One region of the Ruegeria sp. F12 genome, then DNA from elsewhere that is predicted to be linked to it. Evidence: riboswitches for the same ligand, from Rfam matches in the RefSeq annotation. Region 1 holds a riboswitch; each other region holds the start of a gene.

What was found. Region 1 has a riboswitch for cobalamin ahead of ACR0CA_RS19615 (hypothetical protein). Riboswitches for the same ligand answer to the same signal wherever they lie in the genome.
Region 2: linked by a shared signal. The riboswitch ahead of ACR0CA_RS17335 (energy-coupling factor ABC transporter permease) and the one ahead of ACR0CA_RS19615 (hypothetical protein) in region 1 are both predicted to bind cobalamin.
Region 3: linked by a shared signal. The riboswitch ahead of ACR0CA_RS02850 (DUF1636 family protein) and the one ahead of ACR0CA_RS19615 (hypothetical protein) in region 1 are both predicted to bind cobalamin.
Region 4: linked by a shared signal. The riboswitch ahead of ACR0CA_RS02920 (CbtB domain-containing protein) and the one ahead of ACR0CA_RS19615 (hypothetical protein) in region 1 are both predicted to bind cobalamin.

Annotation. Positions count from the first base shown of each region.
Region 1 is NZ_JBQFOV010000020.1:47,114-52,068, forward strand. It holds gene nudC (NAD(+) diphosphatase) at 1-397, opposite strand, end outside; gene ACR0CA_RS19600 (bifunctional 2',3'-cyclic-nucleotide 2'-phosphodiesterase/3'-nucleotidase) at 578-2,419, shown strand; RNA gene ffs (signal recognition particle sRNA small type) at 2,459-2,557, shown strand; gene ACR0CA_RS19610 (alpha/beta hydrolase family protein) at 2,552-3,430, opposite strand; cobalamin riboswitch at 3,567-3,785, shown strand; gene ACR0CA_RS19615 (hypothetical protein) at 3,870-4,277, shown strand; gene ACR0CA_RS19620 (protein-tyrosine phosphatase family protein) at 4,280-4,777, opposite strand; gene ACR0CA_RS19625 (DNA polymerase III subunit gamma/tau) at 4,916-4,955, shown strand, end outside.
Region 2 is NZ_JBQFOV010000014.1:116,063-121,017, forward strand. It holds gene ACR0CA_RS17325 (hypothetical protein) at 60-332, shown strand; gene ACR0CA_RS17330 (L,D-transpeptidase) at 374-1,036, opposite strand; cobalamin riboswitch at 1,252-1,464, shown strand; gene ACR0CA_RS17335 (energy-coupling factor ABC transporter permease) at 1,541-2,224, shown strand; gene ACR0CA_RS17340 (transglutaminase-like cysteine peptidase) at 2,329-3,117, opposite strand; gene ACR0CA_RS17345 (MerR family transcriptional regulator) at 3,299-3,718, opposite strand; gene ACR0CA_RS17350 (hypothetical protein) at 3,864-4,187, shown strand; gene ACR0CA_RS17355 (GDCCVxC domain-containing (seleno)protein) at 4,192-4,410, shown strand; gene ACR0CA_RS17360 (DUF411 domain-containing protein) at 4,622-4,955, opposite strand, start outside.
Region 3 is NZ_JBQFOV010000002.1:27,861-32,815, reverse strand. It holds gene cobN (cobaltochelatase subunit CobN) at 1-1,398, opposite strand, end outside; gene cobW (cobalamin biosynthesis protein CobW) at 1,402-2,457, opposite strand; gene ACR0CA_RS02850 (DUF1636 family protein) at 2,459-2,833, opposite strand; cobalamin riboswitch at 2,919-3,126, opposite strand; gene ACR0CA_RS02845 (NAD(P)-dependent oxidoreductase) at 3,273-4,229, shown strand; gene ACR0CA_RS02840 (very short patch repair endonuclease) at 4,431-4,841, opposite strand.
Region 4 is NZ_JBQFOV010000002.1:41,723-46,677, reverse strand. It holds gene ACR0CA_RS02945 (thiamine pyrophosphate-binding protein) at 1-154, opposite strand, end outside; gene ACR0CA_RS02940 (DUF302 domain-containing protein) at 233-691, opposite strand; gene ACR0CA_RS02935 (DUF1636 family protein) at 819-1,175, shown strand; gene ACR0CA_RS02930 (hypothetical protein) at 1,172-1,666, opposite strand; gene ACR0CA_RS02925 (CbtA family protein) at 1,733-2,431, opposite strand; gene ACR0CA_RS02920 (CbtB domain-containing protein) at 2,436-2,606, opposite strand; cobalamin riboswitch at 2,643-2,847, opposite strand; gene cobF (precorrin-6A synthase (deacetylating)) at 2,891-3,634, opposite strand; gene cobA (uroporphyrinogen-III C-methyltransferase) at 3,627-4,355, opposite strand; gene ACR0CA_RS02905 (cobyrinic acid a,c-diamide synthase CobB) at 4,352-4,955, opposite strand, start outside.

The DNA.
Region 1 (4,955 bases):
TGATCCGGCGCAGCTCGGCAAATACGAACCTGTCTGGCAGGTCAGGATGCTGCTGTTCCGAGCCATCCACGAAACCACCTACTTCAGACAAATCCTGCCCGTCAGGTTCCCAATTCGAGATATCGGCAGCAAAGACCGGGACACCATCCGACAGGCCCAGAAAAATCAGCCCATCCGCAACTCCGCCCGGCCCTTTTTCGACCAGCGCATGAGACACCGGGATCAGACCCAACCGATCCGAAGCCTCACCCTCTACAAGGGGTTTGCCGCGCCATATCAGCAGGCATTTGGCATTCGGGTCCGCCACCAGGCCAGCCAGCGCGTCGGCATCGCCCCGAATATGCGCCGCACGGTCCAGCCCTGATCCGCCGAACGTCACAAACTCTGCATTCTTCATTGCATGCCCCCCAGATTGTGCGCATAGGGCTGCCACGATGGTTCTGGGGTTGCAATGGGTATTCATGGAACTCCGAAAAAACACCCGCTGCCGCTGAAAGACCGCAGGTCCGCCTTGAAAATTGCACGCAACACTCTTTTTGTTGAAAATGATTGATAAAAAACTGCCTAAAGTAGAGTAGTGTCGACTTTTCCTTCCTCTCAAACCGTCCAACTGCGAATTCTGGCCACGTCCGATCTGCATATGAATCTGACGGCATATGACTATTACACTGACAGGCACGAACCGACGATTGGCCTGACCCGGACCGCAGACCTGATCCGCAAGGCCCGAAGCGAGGTACAGGACGGGTTGGTTCTGCTGGTAGACAATGGCGACTCGGTCCAAGGCACGCCGCTGGGCGACTGGGCCGTGGCTCAACACCCCGAGCGCCATGTTCTGATGCAGGCCTTCGACCTTCTGGGCTACGATGCTATAGGGCTGGGCAATCACGATTATGGCTTTGGTCTGGACGTGTTGGACCGGATCATGCGGCAGGCCCCCTGCCCTGTTCTGTGCAGCAATGCCCACAAATCCTCCAGCCCGCAGGTCTGGCAGGAGCACACCATTGTCAGGCGTCAGGTCGAAATCCAAGGGCACGCGTACGAGCTTGCAATCGGCATATTCTCGGTCCTGCCACCCCAGACCGCAAAATGGGAGGCGCACAAGCTGGCAGGTGCAGTTCAGATCGGCGACATCCTTGACTGTGCGCGCCGCAAAGTCGCTGAACTGCACGAACTGGGCTGCGATATCGTTGTGGCGCTGGCGCATACGGGGTTCGGTCCGGCGCAAGACACGCCCGGCATGGAAAACGCGTTGGTACCGTTGGCCGCCATCGACGGGATCGACGCCATTGCGGGCGGGCATTCCCATATGGTTTTTCCCAGCCCTGAACAAGAATACAGCGGCTATATCGACGTTGATTGCGGGCTGGTGCACAGCACCCCCGTCGTGATGCCCGGTGCGGCGGGGTCATATCTGGGCGTCATCGACCTGACCCTCGGCACATCACTGGACGACCGATGGCAGGTATTTCATGGACACGCGCAGGTGCGTTCGGTTTCGACAGAGGCGTCAGATGAAGACGCCGCACTGACGCAGCTACTTGCCACCGGCCACGCCGAGACGCGGCGGCGGGTGGCCGAACCTGTGGGACAGGTACAGCAGCACATGCACAGCTATTTCAGCTTTTGCGGCTATGACCGGGGCTTGGCTTTCGTGGCCGCCGCTCAAATCCTCGCGTTGCGACCTTTTCTAAAGGATACGGACTATCGGGACTGCCCAATCCTGTCTGCCGTGTCCCCGTCGAAATTCGGCGGGCGTGCCGGGCCTCGGTTCTTTACCGACGTCCCGGCCGGGGAAATCTGCCTGCGCCATGTGACGGACTTGAACGTCTTTCCCGATGAGATGATGGCCGTCGCCGTCACCGGTTCGCAAATCGAAGACTGGCTGGAAATGTCCGCAGGCGTCTTTAGCAGGATGATCCCCGGCCAACGATGCGATCTGCTGGCCTCGGACCGCGCAGGGCATAATTTTGACGTCCTGCATGGGCTGACATACCGGATCGACCTTAGCCAGCCCGCTCGGTTTGGCGCAGATGGGGCACTTTTGCACCCATCGGCCCGCCGCGTCCGCGAGATTCGTTTCGAAGGCCAACCCTTGGATGCAGAGCAGACCTTTGTGGTGGCGTTGAATAATTACCGCGCAAATGGCGGTGGGCACTTCCCCTTTGCCGGGCGGGCGACGCGCGTTCCGCTGCCGATTCTGCCCCTACAAGATCTGGTCAAAAACTACGTGACTGCCGGGCCTCATTCCGGCACCGTGTTCGAGCGTCCGTTCCGTCTGTCCCCTGTGGCCGGGGCGTTGGCGGTTCTGCGTACAGGCCACAAGGCCTGGCATCATCTGGACGACATCGCCGAATTTGCACCCAACATCGCTGGAGAGGACGAGGCCGGTTTTCTGATGATCCATTTGACGCTCTGACGGGTTGTCATTTGCCGCGCACTTGCCTATATCGCGTGCTGAGAGGTTGGCGCGGGCGAGCGCCTCGCCAACCTGGTCAGGTCCGGAAGGAAGCAGCCACAACGAGCCCCGCTTGGGTCGATGTCCAACCTCTCACTTTTCTCCCACATGATCCTGGGCAATAAGCTGCGGCCAAACCGCTGCGTTGCGACGGGCGAACACGCCGATATGCCCGATCTCTTTCACCCCAAAATCTGACAGTGACAACAACCTACGCCGCGCATTCGGGCCATAAAGCTCGGCCAGGCGCCACACCGCTTTGGGCGGCACCACCTGATCGTCGTCGAATGCGATCAGATCGACCGGCACTCCCTGCTCGGCCCAGTGCGCCTCGGGCAGGGTCTTGCCCAAATCGGGCAGATAGTTCGTCGGTGCCGTGCACCATTTACGCCACTGCCAGTAGACCCGCGCGGGCAGGTCAGCCCCAAAGCCCAAAGCCCTGCCCGGCAAATACCCCGCCGCTTTGACAACCAACGGCGCATGGCCATACCAGAACAACCCCGCCAGTGCCTTGTACGGCCACGGGTGATCAGACAGGGTGACCAGCCCGGAGCAAACACAGATCATGCGGTCAATCTGCGCGATATCCGGCTGAACCGGGCCCAGCATTCCACCAACGGAATGGCCGATGCTCCATTGTTCCGCGTCCGGGAAACGTTTGCGCATTTCTGCGCGGGCAGCGGGCATGTCGATCAGCGCCCAGTCCGCCATGGTTACCTGCGAGTCCTGCAATCGGCCGGTCAGGGAATGGCCGAAATCCCGATAATCATAGGTCAGGCAAGCCATGCCCTGCTCGGCCGCCAGCCAATGGGCAAAATGCTGATAATAGTCGCGGGGCACGCCGGTCGCTGCATGGATTACCACAACTGTCTTGGGGGGCAAGGCAGGCAGATAGAGGCGCCCCGACAGCATCGCCGAACCAGACGGAAACTGGACATCTTCGGTCAAAACAGGATGCGTATTGTCCAACATCGCCCGCGCCTCATATTCTAAACTGTTTAGTTCACCCGCGCAGTCGGCCCTGTTCCGTCATCAGAGTCAAGCCGTGGGGAAATTGACCCAACGTCGCGCCGGTATTCAATGGCGCTTGACTCGAAGCCCGCTCAACCGCTAGCGATGGCGTGATGGTTCTTGTCCCTTTTCGGGATAGGATGAAAAGGGAACACGGTGCGGTTCTGCCCGGCATTGCCGGAACGAACCAAGGCCGAGACTGCCCCCGCAACTGTAAGCGGTGAGCAATGCCGAGATACCACTGGCCGAAAGGCTGGGAAGGTCGGCAAAGCCACGACCCGCAAGTCAGGAGACCTGCCATCGAACGAAAACCGAAACTCGGGCGGGGTGTCCGGGACAGGTCGTCAGCACGCTGTCAAACCTGATCCATGCCCCTCGTCCAGCGCGCGGAGGGCGCATCATGATCTGGAAGACCAAGACCCACGAATTCACCGCGACGGTATGCCAAAAAACCGGCGCCCCCTGCCCGGCACTGGCCCGAATGGCACGCGCCCTGACGGATGCAATGGCCACGGCCCGTCCGGCAACAACCGATGCGTTCGAGATCGAAGGCAGCAGCGACTTGACCCATTGCGCCGAAGGGTGCTCGGCCCGGTTTCGCGCCCAACCCGATCAGATCCGGGTGTTCTGCGGTGTGGCCGCCGACACTCCGGCCGAGCGGCTGGATCGCTATGCGGATATGTTGTTCGGAGCAGATTTCACCGCCCACGCAGCCAGCCTTTTGCCGACACCGCCCTGCGCGATGATGGAAGTGGTTACCACGGCGCCCCAGCCAGCCGCGCCGACCGAACACCAGCTTTCAGCCTGAATTCAGCTGCCCGTCCGGGCCGCCGAAGTGGCCCAGACCATCTGCGCCTCGGTCTCGACGGCGCAGGGACGTACTGTCCGTAGCATCTGCATAGCGGTATCTGCGGGCAGTCCGCTATCCGTCATCAACCGCAAAGCAACCATACCCGATCGCCCGCAGCCGCCCCGACAATGGACCAAAACGCCTCCGCCGCCGGACAGCAGCGCACGGGCCCGCTGGCTGACATTGGACCAAATGGCCTGTATCCGCGCATCCGGCGCACCAAAATCCTGGACCGGCAGGTGAGCCCATTCGACCCCGTGCCGCTCCAGATCGCCACCGAACGCCGCCGCTCCCAGGTTTTTCATCTCAGAGCTTGTGGTCATTGAAATCACCAGATCCGGTCGCCAGTCCTGCACCGTCTTCAGATCGGCCGCATAAGCACCTCCCGCGCCGGGCAGCGGAGATATCCCCAGACGACCCGGCCCCAGTCGCAGGGAATAGATGGCGAAATTATTCATGGCACGTTCCGATCAATCTGCACCGATGATGTATCGCCTGCGTCCTTGCTTGCAAATCGAATTTCCTGCGCTGCTGCTGTGGACGTGGGCGGCAGGGGTCACTACGCTGCATCGGACTCCGAATCCGACAGAGCAGATATGACCGACACGCCCAGCCCCGCCTATCAGGTTCTTGCCC
Region 2 (4,955 bases), on a different contig from region 1:
GGCCGGTCGCGTGGATGCAATTTAGTCGCAGAAGACGTAATAAATTTTGGAACAAGTCAATGCAGAAACGGATCGCAATTACCATCACGTTAGTCTCGATTACTGCCGGTTGCTCAGCCCAGTTCACAGGGGGCAAAAGCAAAGCATTCGAACCAGGTAACCTGCCGGATTCAGTTGTTGCGCTGGCAGAACCGGGGCAAGATCTGGCCACAGCGCGCCTTATGCCAGAAGATAACTGCTTTTGGTATGAGCACAGCGGACCTGTCGAGACGACGCTGGTTCCACTGCGCGCAACGAATGGCGCCCCGATCTGCGCTGCGCGTGACGCCTGATAAAAAAGAGGGCAGCGACATCCACCTGCGCTGCCCAAAATTTATGAGCGGGCTGTGACGCTATCTTCGGCCGAGTATAAGTATGCGGTCGAGCCGATTTTTACATGTGGGTAGAGATCATTGATATGGGCCATGATCATTCTAACACATCCAGAACTTGCGCGACCACCGATGCTTCTGGGCTGAGGTGTACCGTGGATTCTGAGATAAGTATCTCGATCCCCAACGTATAGATAAAGGGCTCGAGAGCCGAGAGCATTACTTGGCCCGGGTTCCATGCCATCCCGGAATTCCGCGTATTCGGGGTTGAGCTCGATCATTGAAGCCGTTGGCGTCCAATGTGGCCATTCGACCTTGCGCCGGATAGCATAGGTACCGGGCTCGTAAAGGTTCCCACGCGCGATCGCTACGCCATAGCGCATTGCTGTGCCGCCTTCCTCGATATGGTAAAGATAGCGCGCGACGGCATCGACATGGATGTCACCGGGAACCAAACCATCATTTGCTACGACACGTCGTGGTAAAAAACGGTCATGAACGCCCCATGGATTTGAGGTCGCTGGATCGTAGTCAAATGGCGTGACCTGGCTGTCCCAATAGGTCTTTTGCGACGAGGTTGGCCATGTTTTGGCGATCAATGGACTGGCCGCAGACGCCGAGAATAGCGCTGTGGTTGATTGAATGAAATGGCGCCGTGTCAGCATAAGTCTCGTCCTGGTTCACAAGTGTAATGTGGTTGCATCGCATTTTTGCGATCAAATTCGAGTCTTAAAGCCTCTAGCAGCTAGAGCTTCAAGAGGTTTCAGGTAACGCTTGGTTTACCTAATGGACCATGTCGCCGGTTGCGTGAATCCTGCATCGGTCGAGTCTACTTCGGACTAGGTCGCAAAGACATTTGACAGAAACGAAGCCGCCATTGTAGCGGTGAATTGTTTTCGGTTCCTGATGGCGGAAGCCAAAAGGATTAAAAGGGAATACGGTTCGGTGTTTTCAATGGCGCCAATTCCGTAACTGCCCCCGCAACTGTGAGCGGAGAGCGATGCCAAGACACCACTGGTTCGTAATGGAACCGGGAAGGTTGGCGGAGCGAGCACCCGCGAGTCAGGAGACCTGCCGTAAAGCGCCGGGCTATGCCCAGACTGAACCTGTCGGCCTTACGGTCGATTCAACCTGACAAGCCGCCGGGTGAGGCGGTAGGGAGAAAGAACATGCATATCGAACCGGGCATCGTGAATGGTGCCAAAATCGCGCTTTCCTATGTTACCGCCGCAGGTGCGGCTACTTACGCAGCGAAAGAAACGTTTTCCACATTGCGTGCGAATGGACCTGCATCTTTTGCTATGCGCTCGGTGCTCGCCACCGTTGGGGTTTTCCTTTTCTTCGAAGTCCTGCCGCATTTCCCGGTTGGTGTCTCTGAAGTCCACTTCATCCTGGGGTCGACGCTGTTTCTGCTTCTCGGTGCTGCACCCGCGGCTTTTGGATTGGCAGCTGGTCTCCTGATTCAGGGTGTTTTTTTTGCCCCGTTCGATCTTCCGCAGTACTTCATCAACCTGACCACTCTGCTGGTGCCGCTATTTGCGCTACAAGCACTGGCCAGCCGCATCATCGCTCCCGGCACAGCATATGTTGACCTCAAATATGGCCAAGCTCTTGCGCTGAGTGCGACGTATCAGGGAGGAGTAGTCGCATGGGTTGGGTTCTGGGCCTTCTACGGCCAGGGTTTCGGCGCAGAAACCATGGCTTCGGTTCTATCCTTTGGCGGTGCTTATATGCTGGTAATCGTCATTGAGCCGATTGCTGATCTGGCAGTGCTTGCGGCAGCCAAGGCGATGCGCGGTTTGAACAGTACAGGTCTGGTGACTCCGCGTTTGTACAACGCTGCGAAAGCTTGACCAAAGTTTGAAGCGGTGTCCTAAAATTGGGTTGCCGCGAAAAAACCGGTAGTCGCAGCTCCAAAGATTATTGTGGCGCGTCTCGAGGGCGCGCCACATTGTTTTTAGCCACTAAAAACCTGTACCCAACGATCAGGGTGAATCGGGTCCTGTATTCGTAGGAAAAGATACCTCGTTTCCTTCCACGTTTTGATCCTGTTGGTAACATTGTCCAGAACCAAATCGCCTTCACTCGAGCGATAGACTAGAACAGCATGGCCATTGCGATTGGTGTCCAAGACAGTCGCAATTAGTAGCTTCGTAGGATCCAAACCATTCTGCACAAGTTCAAACTTCTTTTGCAAAGCGAAGTCTTCGCAATCTCCTGACCCTTGCGTCGGCAGTGTCCAGTATTCTTTTGTCCCATATTGGCTTTGATCCGAAACTGCTCGGATTCTCCGATTGACGCGCGTGTTGATCGTTTTAACGATCTGATTTTCTTTTGCCACGGACAGACCAGAGCTACGAGCGCTCGCGCACGCCCACGAGTAGTCTTTGCACAGTGATTTGGCACCGGATGGCGCTCCAATCTTTTTGTCAAGACCGATCGAGGGAAGCTCAGAGGCTTGCAATGTAGCGGCAGACACAAAAAAGCTGCATATAAAACAGACCATTGGGAGATAACCCAGCAGGTTTTTCGATAACACTCCCTGAACTAAAGTGGGATTTGTCATATCTGCCTTCTCCATGCTCGTTCCTCTAAAGTATCCAAACTTCCCCGGCCAATGTGTTTTATTCCAAGCCTTCATGTGCTTGGGGAATTGCAACAGCTTCTTAGCCTCTAGGGGTAAAGCGGCAAAAATTTGCAGATTCTTTGGTATTTCTTCCTTAGTTGACAGCATCAGAGCATCCACGCCATCACCAGCCCGGCATAGCTAACAGAGCGAATTAGAGGGTAAGCTGATCGCAATTCTCTCATTCAACAATAATACAACAGAGATCGGCCGTCATCGCTGAGGGTTACGGAATACCGGGACAATGAAGCCGCTCCTCCGCAAGCTGAGATAGCCAGTTTCGGTTTTCCAGGCGCTGCAATTAGTGGCCGCTAATGACATCTTTGACGAAAGGCTCGTTGAGCAACGCCGTTAGCAGGGGGCATGAGGCCGCACCCTCGGTGCAGGTCTGCACAAGTTCTGCCAGTGCTTGCTCCAACCGTTGGAGGGCGGCGATTTTTGACCTGACGTTGTCGAGATGTCTTGTTGCAACGTATTCGACGTCACGACAAGCTTGCTCGGGCGCTTTGGACAATTCGCGAAGTGCGCATGCATCCTGAATGGTAAAGCCAAGATCGCGGCAGCGTTTGATGAATCTGAGCTCGGAGATTTCCCGTTCCGTGTATGCGCGGCGTCCCGAGGCGGTTCGACCGGCTTTCTCGACTATGCCTTCCCGTTCGTAATAGCGGATCGTCTCGACCGACAGACCGATCAATCTCGCCGCTTCGCCAATCGCAATCATGTGATGACCTTTCCCTTGAACCTGTAGCTACTACAGGATGCATGTTGTCGGTCATGATGTCGAATTTCACAAACCGCGCGAAGCAAGAATCGAGGAAGTCGAACCGGCTTCCGTTCGAGTTCGTCAAAGCCGGAGAAAGCTGACCATGAGCAAGTTTGTTGGCGCGAGTTTTATTGGATCGTTTACCGCACTTGGCGTTGCGACCTGCTGCATCTTGCCGATGGCCTTGATTTTACTTGGCTTGGGAGGGAGCTGGCTGGCCGTATTCGGCAAGATCGCCGCCGCGAGTTATTACGTGCTCGGCGGTTCGACGGCCCTGCTGTTTCTCTCTGGCATCGTCGCGTATCGCCGTGGTTCGCTCGACCGCCTCAAATGGTGGCTGACAGGCAGTTTTGCGTTGACGGCCATCGCTTGGGTTATCGTGCTCAACGAAATCCGAATAAATGATTTCCTGATAACCTTGATGTGACGCCATGAGTGAAAAGCGCCCGAACCTTGTCAGCACGATCATCTGCCCGGAATGTGGACATTCAAGGCCTGAAACGATGCCAACAGACGCGTGCCAGTGGTTCTACGAATGCACATCTTGCGGAAAAGTCCTGAAGCCACTTCCCGGCGATTGCTGCGTCTACTGTTCCTACGGATCGGCTCCATGCCCGCCAATTCAGGCGGGCTACAAATGCTGCGGTTGATACGGCGGCCGGGATGTCGGTTTTGTCCGCAAAGCCGGTCATCAGGCTTTGCGGACGCGGGTATTTTTTCACCGTAAGCTGGAACTTGCCCGGTAGGACAAGGCAGGCGTGAAGTCACGGATCAACTGGTTTGCCGTGAAGAATGTCACGTAAACCGGGCAGAAGAAGCGAGCGCCGCGTTTTTCAGGATCTTGCCAGCGCCATCGGAACTTCATGCGGCCGGGTATCTGGCGAACACCTCTGTGGTTCCATCCTTGCGGATCAGGAAGACGTCAAAAGCTTCGCGTTCGCTTTCCGGCCCCATGCCTGGCGAGCCGAAAGGCATTCCCGGAACCGACAGTCCGACGGCATCCGGGTGTTCGCCCAGCAGGCGCCGAATGTCAGCGGGCGGGACGTGTCCTTCGATCATGTAGCCCTCCACGCGGCCCGTGTGGCATGACATCATGCCCTCCGGAATCCCATTGGCAGTTTTGTAAGCGTTCAAGGCCTCCCAAGCACTGTTTTCCACGCCTACTTCAAAACCTTCCGCCCGCATGATTTTGATC
Region 3 (4,955 bases), on a different contig from region 1:
ATCACTCTCGGGCGCACCCCAGATGGTTTGCAGGTCGGTGCGTAGCTGTTCGGGCAGGTCGGCCAGCGCGGCTTGGTAATCGGTAAGGGGCCATGCGATCCGCGCGTCCAACAGAGTTTCAGAAATCGGTTCGGCAGAGGCGGTGTCATAGTCCTCGGCCTGTAGGTCGGACAGCATTGCCTCGGCCGAGGCCAGCGCGTCGAGGCCCACCGCATGGGCCATCTGCCAGTCCTTGCCCGGATAAGTGGACAGCACCAGCGCGGGCACTTGATCGGCTTTGGGTTTGTCCTGAAGGTTCAGCCAGCCGGTGACACGGTCGAGGATGGCCTCGATCCGTTCCTCCTCGGCCCGGTGGGCAAAGCGGGAATATTCCAGATGCGGGTCGCGTTTGCCCGGCTCCTTGAACGAGGCGATGCCCGCTGAAATCCGCCCGTCCACCTCGGGCAGCACCACATGCATGGCGAGGTCGGCGGGGGAGAGGCCGCGTTCCGCCTCGGCCCACGCCTTGCGGCGCGAAGTGGCCAGTGCGACCTGGAAGACGGGCACATTTGCAGCGTCCAAAGGCGAGGTACCCGACGCGCTTTTGCCCGAGAAGGACGTGGCGTTGATGATCGCGGACGGGGCCAGCGATACGATGGTGTCGCGCAGCCAGTCGGCGGCGGATGGCACTTTCAGGGAAGGGGCGAACAGGCCCACGGCCTGAAAGCCGCGCGCGCGCAGGCTACGGATCAGGGCGGCCACGGGGGCTGTGTCGGCCGAGGTCAGGTAAGCGCGGTAGAAACTGACCACGACGCGTTTTGAGTCACCGGAAAACGCCTGTTCCGCCGGAATCACTCCGCGATCGGGGCACCATGCGCCGCAGTCGGGCAGGGATTTAGCCCCCATCACCGGACCCGCATAGAGCCCCGCTGCCAGTGCCATCTGTGCCAAAGCGGCTTGTGCTGCAACCACGCCGCCGGTGTCACACAGGTGCGCTAAGCGGCGCAGGGTGGAGACGGGCAGGGTGGAATACTCATCCAGTCGCGTATCCTCGCGCCCGTCGGCGGGCAGCACGGCCACAGCAATCCCTTTGGTCTGCGCAAGCGATAGAACCTGCTGCAGTCCGTAGGACCAATAGGGCACTCCGCCGATCAGACGGATCAGGATGCCTTTAGCGCCCTCCAACGTCTGTTCCACATAGGTGTCAACGGACAGAGGGTGTTTCAGCGCCGTCAGATTGGCCAGTCGCAGGGTCGGCATCCGACCGTCAGGCCCGCCACCGCGGTGCCAGCCTGCCGCGAAAGCACCAAGGTCGCTGTCCGAGAACGACAGTACCACCAAATCCGCCGGGCTCTGGCCCAGATCGGTTGGGGTTTCGGATTCCTCTAACCCGTGGCTTTCGCGGAAGACGACGTGCATGGTTTACTCGGCAGCCTCGGTGACGCCCGCGAGGATGTCGCGGATTTCAGCCTCTTTGATATCGTCATGCTCGGCGATCACCACCAGACGCGAGCGGCGCTCTTCGCCGGGCTCCCACGGACGGTCATACTGGTGACGCACACGCGCGCCGACGGCTTGAACCAGCAGGCGCATTGGCTTGCCCTGAACAGCGGCATAGCCTTTGACGCGCAGGATGTTCAGCTCGGTCGCCAGGCGTTCGATCTTTGCAACCAGATCCAGCGGGTCGGTTTGATCCGGCAATTCGACGATGATGCTTTCGAAATCATCATGCTCGTGATCGTGATGACCGTCATGATGCGAAGGCCGCGCATCCATGTCATCCTCGGCGGCGGCCTCAAGACCCAACACGACGCGCACGTCCACCACACCTTCGGCCACTTCGACCACGGGCAGAGGACGCGGGGCCTCGGCGGCGATGATCTCTTTGGCTTTGACGACACCTTCGGGGCCGGCCAGATCAGGCTTGGTCAGCAGGATGATATCGGCGCAGGAGATCTGATCCTCGAACACCTCGGACAGAGGCGTTTCGTGGTCGATGGAGTCGTCGGCCAGACGCTGGGCATCCACCGCCGCGACATTCGGGGCAAAGCGACCGGCGGCAACGGCCTCGGCGTCGGCCAGCGCGATCACGCCGTCAACGGTGATCTTGGATCGGATATCGGGCCAGTCGAACGCTTTCAGAAGCGGTTTCGGCAGCGCAAGGCCCGAGGTTTCGATCAGGATATGCTCGGGGCGCGGCTCCAGCGCCATCAGCGCCTCGATCGTGGGGATGAAATCATCGGCCACGGTGCAGCAAATGCAGCCATTGGCCAGTTCCATGATGTTTTCCGCCGGGCAATCGGGAATGGCGCAGGACTTCAGGATATCGCCATCCACGCCGACATCGCCGAATTCATTAACCACAACGGCCAGACGCTTGCCCTGCGGGTTCTGCATCAGGTGCCGCACCAGCGTGGTTTTACCCGAGCCCAGAAAGCCGGTGATCACAGTAACGGGGAGTTTTTCGAGGGTGGACATGTCAGGCTCCAATCGGGGGAATGCGCGAGGCGCAGTTTTTGCGGAAATGTTCGGGGCGCTCGCGCCATTTGACCAAGCCGTCTTCGGTGGCCAGATACTTGGTCGCGCCGTCGACGATCACGTCGACATGATCGACCTCGTTCAGGTTCTCATAAACAAAGGTCCAGCGCTCGGGTCCGCCGCGCAGAACGATGGAACAGCCCTGATCGCAATTCGACAGGCACTCGACGGCTCTCAGCGTTACGCCTTCGGGCAGATCGGCCTGTTCCAGCGCCTTGTGCAACAACGTGCCGGGGCGGTCTGCGTCATCTTCAACAGGTAGGCCGCGGCGGCAGGTGGTGCAAACCAGCAGCTCGACCGGAGCGGTCTCGGTCATGTCTCTCATCCCCCCAAATCCTCATCGTGGGGGACGGGGTTTCAAGCGGGTCGCATTTGACCCGACACCGGAACACCCCGTCCGGTTTCAATCGCGGGTGCTGGCAGGTCTCCCGGCTTGCGGATGTCAGGGCAATTGCCCTGTCGGATGTCCCGCCTTCCCGGCCTGTTTGGCCAGTGGCTTGGGCACCCTCTCCGGTCACGGTCGCGGGGGCGGCTGCGTTTGGCGGATGATCCGTTGACGCATTCCCTTTTCATCCTCGTGCAGAGGACACCAACGGATCGGACATGCGGCACCGGGCAGGGGCTTGTCAAGCGAGTCGCAAGCATCTGTGAAGCAACGGTGGAAAAGCGACCTGTAAGCGTCGCTGGGCGGCATGACGAAGCCCGCAACCCCGTGCTGCCATGACCGAAACGGCGCAAACAGGGAGACGTGTCGCATGAGAGTGGGCTTTATCGGACTGGGCAATGTGGGCGGCAAACTGTCCGGGTCTTTGCTGCGCAACGGGATCGACCTGACGGTGCACGATCTGAACCCTGATCTGGTCGCGGGCTTCGTGGCGCAGGGGGCCAAGGCCGCCAAAAGCCCGGCCCAGCTGATGCGCGATTGCGACGCGGTGATCACCTGTCTGCCATCGCCTGCTGCCTCGGACGCCGTGATGCAGGAGATGCTGCCCGAGGTCGGCCCCGGCAAGATCTGGATGGAGATGTCCACCACCGACGAGGCCGAGGTCAAGCGGCTGGGTGCGCAGGTCATCGAACGCGGAGGGGCGGCAGTCGACTGCCCCGTCTCGGGCGGGTGCCATAGGGCGGCGACGGGCAATATCTCGATCTTCGCGGGCTGCGACCGCGCGACGTTCGAACGTATCCTACCCTTTCTGACCACGATGGGCCGCCGCGTGCTGCACACGGGCGAGTTGGGCTCGGCCTCGGTGCTTAAGGTGCTGACCAACTACCTGGCGACGGCAAACCTGATTACCTGCGCCGAAGCGCTCGTGACCGCCAAGGCCGCCGGGATGGACTTGAACACGACTTATGAGGCGATCAAGATTTCATCAGGTACTTCCTTTGTGCATGAGACCGAAAGCCAGGTGATCCTGAACGGATCACGCGACATTTCCTTTACGATGGACCTTGTGAAAAAGGATATCGGGCTGTTTCAGGACGTCGCTGACCGCGCCGGTGTACCGCTGGAGATCAACCCGGTCATGATCCAGATTTTCGAGGACGGAATTGCCCGCTATGGTGAACGTGAAATGTCTCCCAACATCATCCGACGTCTGGAGGACGCAACCGGTCTAGATATCACAGCCTCCGGTTTTCCGCCCGAGATGGAGGACGACGAACCGGAAGAGCCCGGATACGAGGTCATCCCTCAGGGGCGTGGGGCCGAATGACGCAAGCCGCGCGTCAGTGGAATAGTCTGTTTTGTAGAGAGAGTGGAGGCGAGTACCGGAATCGAACCGGTGTACACGGATTTGCAAGAGATATGCACAGTAAAAAACCATTATAATTAAGCTTGTTAAGCCACAGAAATCTTTGTTGTGTATGGAGATGTGTACAATATTCATTATTGGCGCGTATTTTGCGTCCTCAGCTTATTCAGATCGCCTATCTAGCAAATCAATCAAAGCTGCAGCAATCGTTTCATCAGATTTCGTCTCACATTCCCATACGACGATTGGAGCCCATCCAAGTTCTCTAATTTCTTGTAGGTTCTTAGTGTCTCTAGCGAGGTTGCGTTCAAACTTTTCTTGCCAGAAGTCCGCTCTTGTCTTGGGAGTGCTAGCTTTGCGGCAGCCAGAGTGTCTGTGCCAGAAGCAACCATGCACAAACACAACTGACTTGTATTTTGGTAGGACTATATCAGGCTTTCCTGGCAATGATTTGACATGGATACGGAATCTAAATCCATGGCGGTGCAGCCATTTTCTAACCCGAATCTCAGGACCAGTGTTCACACTACCCACGCTGCGCATTATTTTTCGTCTGATTGGGTCTGTCGCCATGAAGGTGGTCGCAGTGTTCAATGAACTCAAAGGGTTGTGAGGAGGGCAATAGGTTTTAGCATTTCCGACGCAACATATCGGTTGCTCCTTTGTTCGAATACCATATGATGGCAA
Region 4 (4,955 bases), on a different contig from region 1:
CATGCTTGGCCAGGTGAAAGGTGATCCCGGCCTTTTCCAGCGCATCGACAAGGGTCAGAACCTCACCACCGGGCATTCCAAAGGCGTGGCGACATCCGGCCTCGTACAAACGTTGGGCCAGAAGGTCCGCTGCGCGGGGCGAGAGGTCTTGCATAAGTCATGCTCCGAAAAACTGTTTCACAGCAGATTGCGGAGGACAGCCCCGGACGCAAGGCGGATCACGTCAGTGTGACTATTTGACTGCTGTTTCAGCCACAGCCTGAAACTTGCCATCCAGTTCCTCGGCGATCTCGCGCAGGGGGTCTCCGCCCTCATAGACATAGGGCGCGAAGACAAAGCTGGGAGTCTTGTAGGATAGGGTGGCGGTGCCGTCCTCGTTTTCGGTGACATAAAAGCGGATCGGTGCCTCGATCATCGCGTTCACTGATGTTTCCAGCACGCGCACCGCATAGTCGTTGTTGAAGGCACCAATGACCCGATTGCCGGGGATAGTGATCCCGCGCGATGCGGCGGCGTTGGTCGGGCCTGCCTGCGTGACGACGATCAGACCATTGGCTTTGATGGCATCCTTGGTGTCGGCAACCAACGCGTCGTAACTTTTGTCGGTTGCGTAGCTGGCCCAGCCCGACAGGGGCTCGTCTGACAAAGCAGGGGTCGCTATCAGGGCAATCGCAGTCCAAAGGGCTTTCATCTGGGCCTCCTGTTTCGGGGTTGCGACAGTGATGCCAGAAAGCGGGACAGGGCGCACTCACAATCTTGTGCGTTTTCCCGATTGCGCCGGCAGTTGGAAACCCTCAGAAACAGGCAAATGCCACCCGATGAGTTCCGAATTGGATCAGATGCGCCTGTTGATATGTTCGTCCTGTGCCGGTGCCCGCGATTGCGGAGCCGAGGTCAAAGCTGTCGAATCCGCCCTGACCCGCGCGGGGATTGAGGGGCGGGTTTCGGTCGATCAGCACGCCTGTTTCAGCGGATGTGCAGAACCCGTGGCCATCGCGCTGCAGGCCGATGGCGGGGCAACATATGTGTTTTCAGGGGTCGATGTCGCCTCGGACGCCGATGATATCGTGGCGACCTGCCGGACCTATCTGGAAAGCCCCAAAGGCTGGATCGAAGACGCCCGGCCTTGCGGGCGGCTCCGGATGTGTTTGCGGGCGCGTATCCCGGCGCTTTAGTCGACCTGTAGTGTGACCGCCGCGCTGACGGGGATGTTGTCGACCATCAGCGGGCTGTGGCTGTTTGCGTTCAGAGAGACCGAGACTTCGACCTCGCCCTGCGGCAGATGGTCGATATGCATCCAGTTACCGTACAGCCGGGCCAGTTTCTCTCCATTTACGTAGACATGTGCATGCCCCTCGCCGTCGACATCGGTCTTTGAGGCATTTTGTGGTGAGAACCGAAAGTTCTGCGGCATGACATGCAGGTTCCAGCCCGCCATAGGATCGGGCGTAAGAGCGATCTCAAGCCCCGGAGCATCAGCGCCAGCAGGCAGGTTGATGGCAGTCGAATGATCGTGTGCGGCTGCCTCGGCGTGAGATGAACTGTGATGTGCAGGATCGCCATGGTCATGGCCGTCGAAAGTAACGCCATTTGCAGCCGCAACCACAAATCCTGCACCACTGCCAAAAACTATGCCGATTGCAAACAGGGCAAGTGAGCGTGCCATTTTATGTTCCTTGATGGTAGTAGCAAACACGCCGAGCTGGTCTCGGCGTGTTCATAAGCGTGCTTGTCAGGCCGCAGCTTCGGCACGCTGGCTTTCATATCGCCAGAAGTACCCGGCGAATGCCCCGACCAGAACCCAGGCTACCAGTCCGATGCCAAAAGCGCGTGCGGCAAACAGCGCGCCGATCTCGGTCGGAACGGGGCCGGTGAACACGTCCGGCTCGGGCGCGCCGATCAGATGTGGGGCCAACAGCAGGGCGGCTGCGATCACATAGCTGATCAGGGTGCCGCCAAAGGCAATCAGCCACATGGCAACACCTGCTGCTGCGACGGTCGCAAACCACCAGATTTGACGCGCAGCGACATCGGCTGCTGCCACGCCGGGCACTTCTGGCGCGAGCGAGAATCCGGGTGCGAGGTGCACGGCAACGAACCCCGCAAGCCCCCACAAAACGCCGGTGCGCCCGTCAATCTTGTGGCCGTTGCCCTCAGCCACGGACATCAGCGCAATCATCATCAGCGCATAACCGGTATAGATAAACATCGTGAAAATAACGCTCAGCGCATCGCGGAACAGGTCCGAGAACATTCCCGGCAGCTCGGGGTGAGCACTTACGACGTCACCGCCGAAATGGACCAATTCGCCTGATTCATACAGTTCCGCGTGCAGCAACACAGGTTGCACAAAGACCAACTGCAGCAAGGCGGCAATCAGCCCCGCTGCAGCACCAGCGAACAACGCGCTGGTCAGGATACGGCTAAACATGGGTTTAGTGGCAGGGGAAGCCGGTCGCGTGGCGCACATCGTGGGCTGCGTCATGCAGGGCCGCGGCCTGAACGTGGCCGGTCAGCGTGATGACGCCAAGGCCCAGAACCACAGCGAACATAACCGGCAGGATACCAATGCGTGAGGTCGATGCGGTTGTTGCTTGAGTTGCCATTTTTAGTTCTCCTTTACCGTCGCACCCGACGGTTGGTGTTTTCATTCGTGCCTGGCAGGTCTCCTGGCTCGCGGGTCGATGCCTCTGTTCGCCTTCCCCCTGAAACTCAGGAGTGGCTGGTTGAACAGGGCTCACCGCTTACAGTCGCGGGGGCGGCTGTGGATTTGATCAACTCGGATCGCACCACATTCCCTCTTAGCTCGTCGCTGTGAACGACGGGACCAGACAGGTTCATCTAGCCTTCAAACCCCGCGCGGCGCAATCGTCATTCGCGACCAATTTGGTCAGTTCACGCACTTTTTGAGAAGATAGATATCCATGATCCACCCGTGATCGGCGCGCGCAGCTGCACGGGTGTCCAGAATCTGCTGCGCAACCTCAGCCAAGGGCCCCTTGATCAGAATTTCCTCTTTCATGCCCACGTACGCCCCCCACCAGATGTCATAATCTGCCATCTGAAGATGTTGGAACGAGCACTCACCATCCAGCATTACCGCCACGTTTGACGCACCGTCCGGCCACCCTTCGTCGCGAATCCGCCGCCCCGTGGTCACGATGTAGGGGGCACCCAGATCGTTGATCGGAATCACGTGGGCAGCCGTCAACGCCTGCAGCGCTGTAATGCCAGGGATCACCCGCGTTTCCGGCTGAGGGTCCAGCCGCTCTGCAATCCGCAGTGAACTGTCATAGAGCGATGGATCGCCCCAGATCAGCAGCGCAACATGCTGCACGCCCGGATGGGCGGCAATTGCCTCGCGCCAGCGCAGGGCGATGGCGTCGTGCCATTCATCCACTCCGCGCAGATACCCGTCATCAGACCGGCGCTTGGGGATGTCGAAATAGGCGATCTGCGGCGGCGTGTCGGTGACCTGCGCAATGATTTCTTCGCGCAGCCCGGCCAGATCGGCCTTGTTCTCGCCCTTGCGAGGGATCAGGATCAGGTCCGCCGCGCGGATCGCCTGCGCGCCCTGAAAGGTCACGTGGTCAGGGTTTCCGGTGCCGATGCCGATCAAGGTCAGGTCAAACATCGTCAAGCTCTGCCAGCGGGCCATAAAGGATCAGCGCAGGGGCGGTGCCGATTTCATCCGCCAGTTTCTCGGACAGCGCGCCTACAGTACTGAGATGCAGCTTTTGTTCGGGGGTCGAGACGGATTCGGCCATTAGTGCTGGCGTCTCCAGCGGGAGACCATGGGCGTGCAACGTTTCGACCAGCAGGGGAAAGGTGCGCTTGCCCATGAAGACGACCGTGGTCGCATCGGGGTCGGCCAGCGCAGGCAGGTTGAGGTCCTCGGGCAGTTTGCCGCTGACATCATGGCCGGTGACAAACTGTACTCGCCGCGCGGTTAGCCTTCGGGTCAGCGGGATGCCAGCCGCCGCCGCTGCCGCCACGGCCGAGGGGATGCCGGGGATGATCTCGTATTCGATCCCAGCCGCGCGCAGGGCGACCAGTTCTTCTTCCAGACGTCCGAACATGCCGCCATCGCCGGACTTCAACCGCACGACCCGCTGCCCGGTTTGCGCATATTCCACCAGCAACCGGCTGACATGGTCCTGCTTGGGCGAGGGGCGGCCCGCCCGTTTGCCCACGCCCACCAGATCGGCATCCTCGCGCGCATGGGTTAAGATCGGCCCGCTGCTGAGGTCATCAAACAGCACCGCATCCGCCTTTTGCATCCGGTCCACGGCCTTTAGCGTCAACAACTCCGGATCGCCCGGACCCGACCCGATGAACGAGACAAACCCACTCATACTGAGGCCTCCGCGATCAGGTGAAAGAACGTGCCGGTCACATTGCCGCGCACCGATCCGGTCTGAGGCCCTTCGGCGCCTTCTGCGTCAAACACGCGGGCCAAGGGCGCGTCGGGTTGTTCAATAATCGAGGAATAGTGGAACTCATGCCCCCGCAGGCCCGTGCCTACGGCAAAGCCGGGCATGGGGGCCAGCAGCTCGGCCCGGCGATACCCCAGATTGAACTTGCGCTTCTCGTAAGATGTCACCAGCCCCAACAACCCGGCCATCTGATGCGAGACACCCTCTTTATCGATCAGAGCCTGTCCCAGCGCCATATACCCCCCGCATTCCCCATGAACGGGCTTGGTCTGCGCATGTCTCCGCAACCCCTCCTGAAAACTCGATGCAGCGGCCAGAGTGCCTGCATGCAGTTCAGGATATCCGCCCGGCAACCAAACCAGATCGGCATCCGCAGCCGGGGCTTCATTGGCCAAGGGCGAGAAGGGCAACACCTCGGCCCCTGCCGCGCGCCAACCTTCCAGCAAATGCGGATAGGTGAAGGAAAACGCTGCATCGCGGGCCAGTGCGATCCGTTGCGCCGGGGGCCGCGGCAGCGCG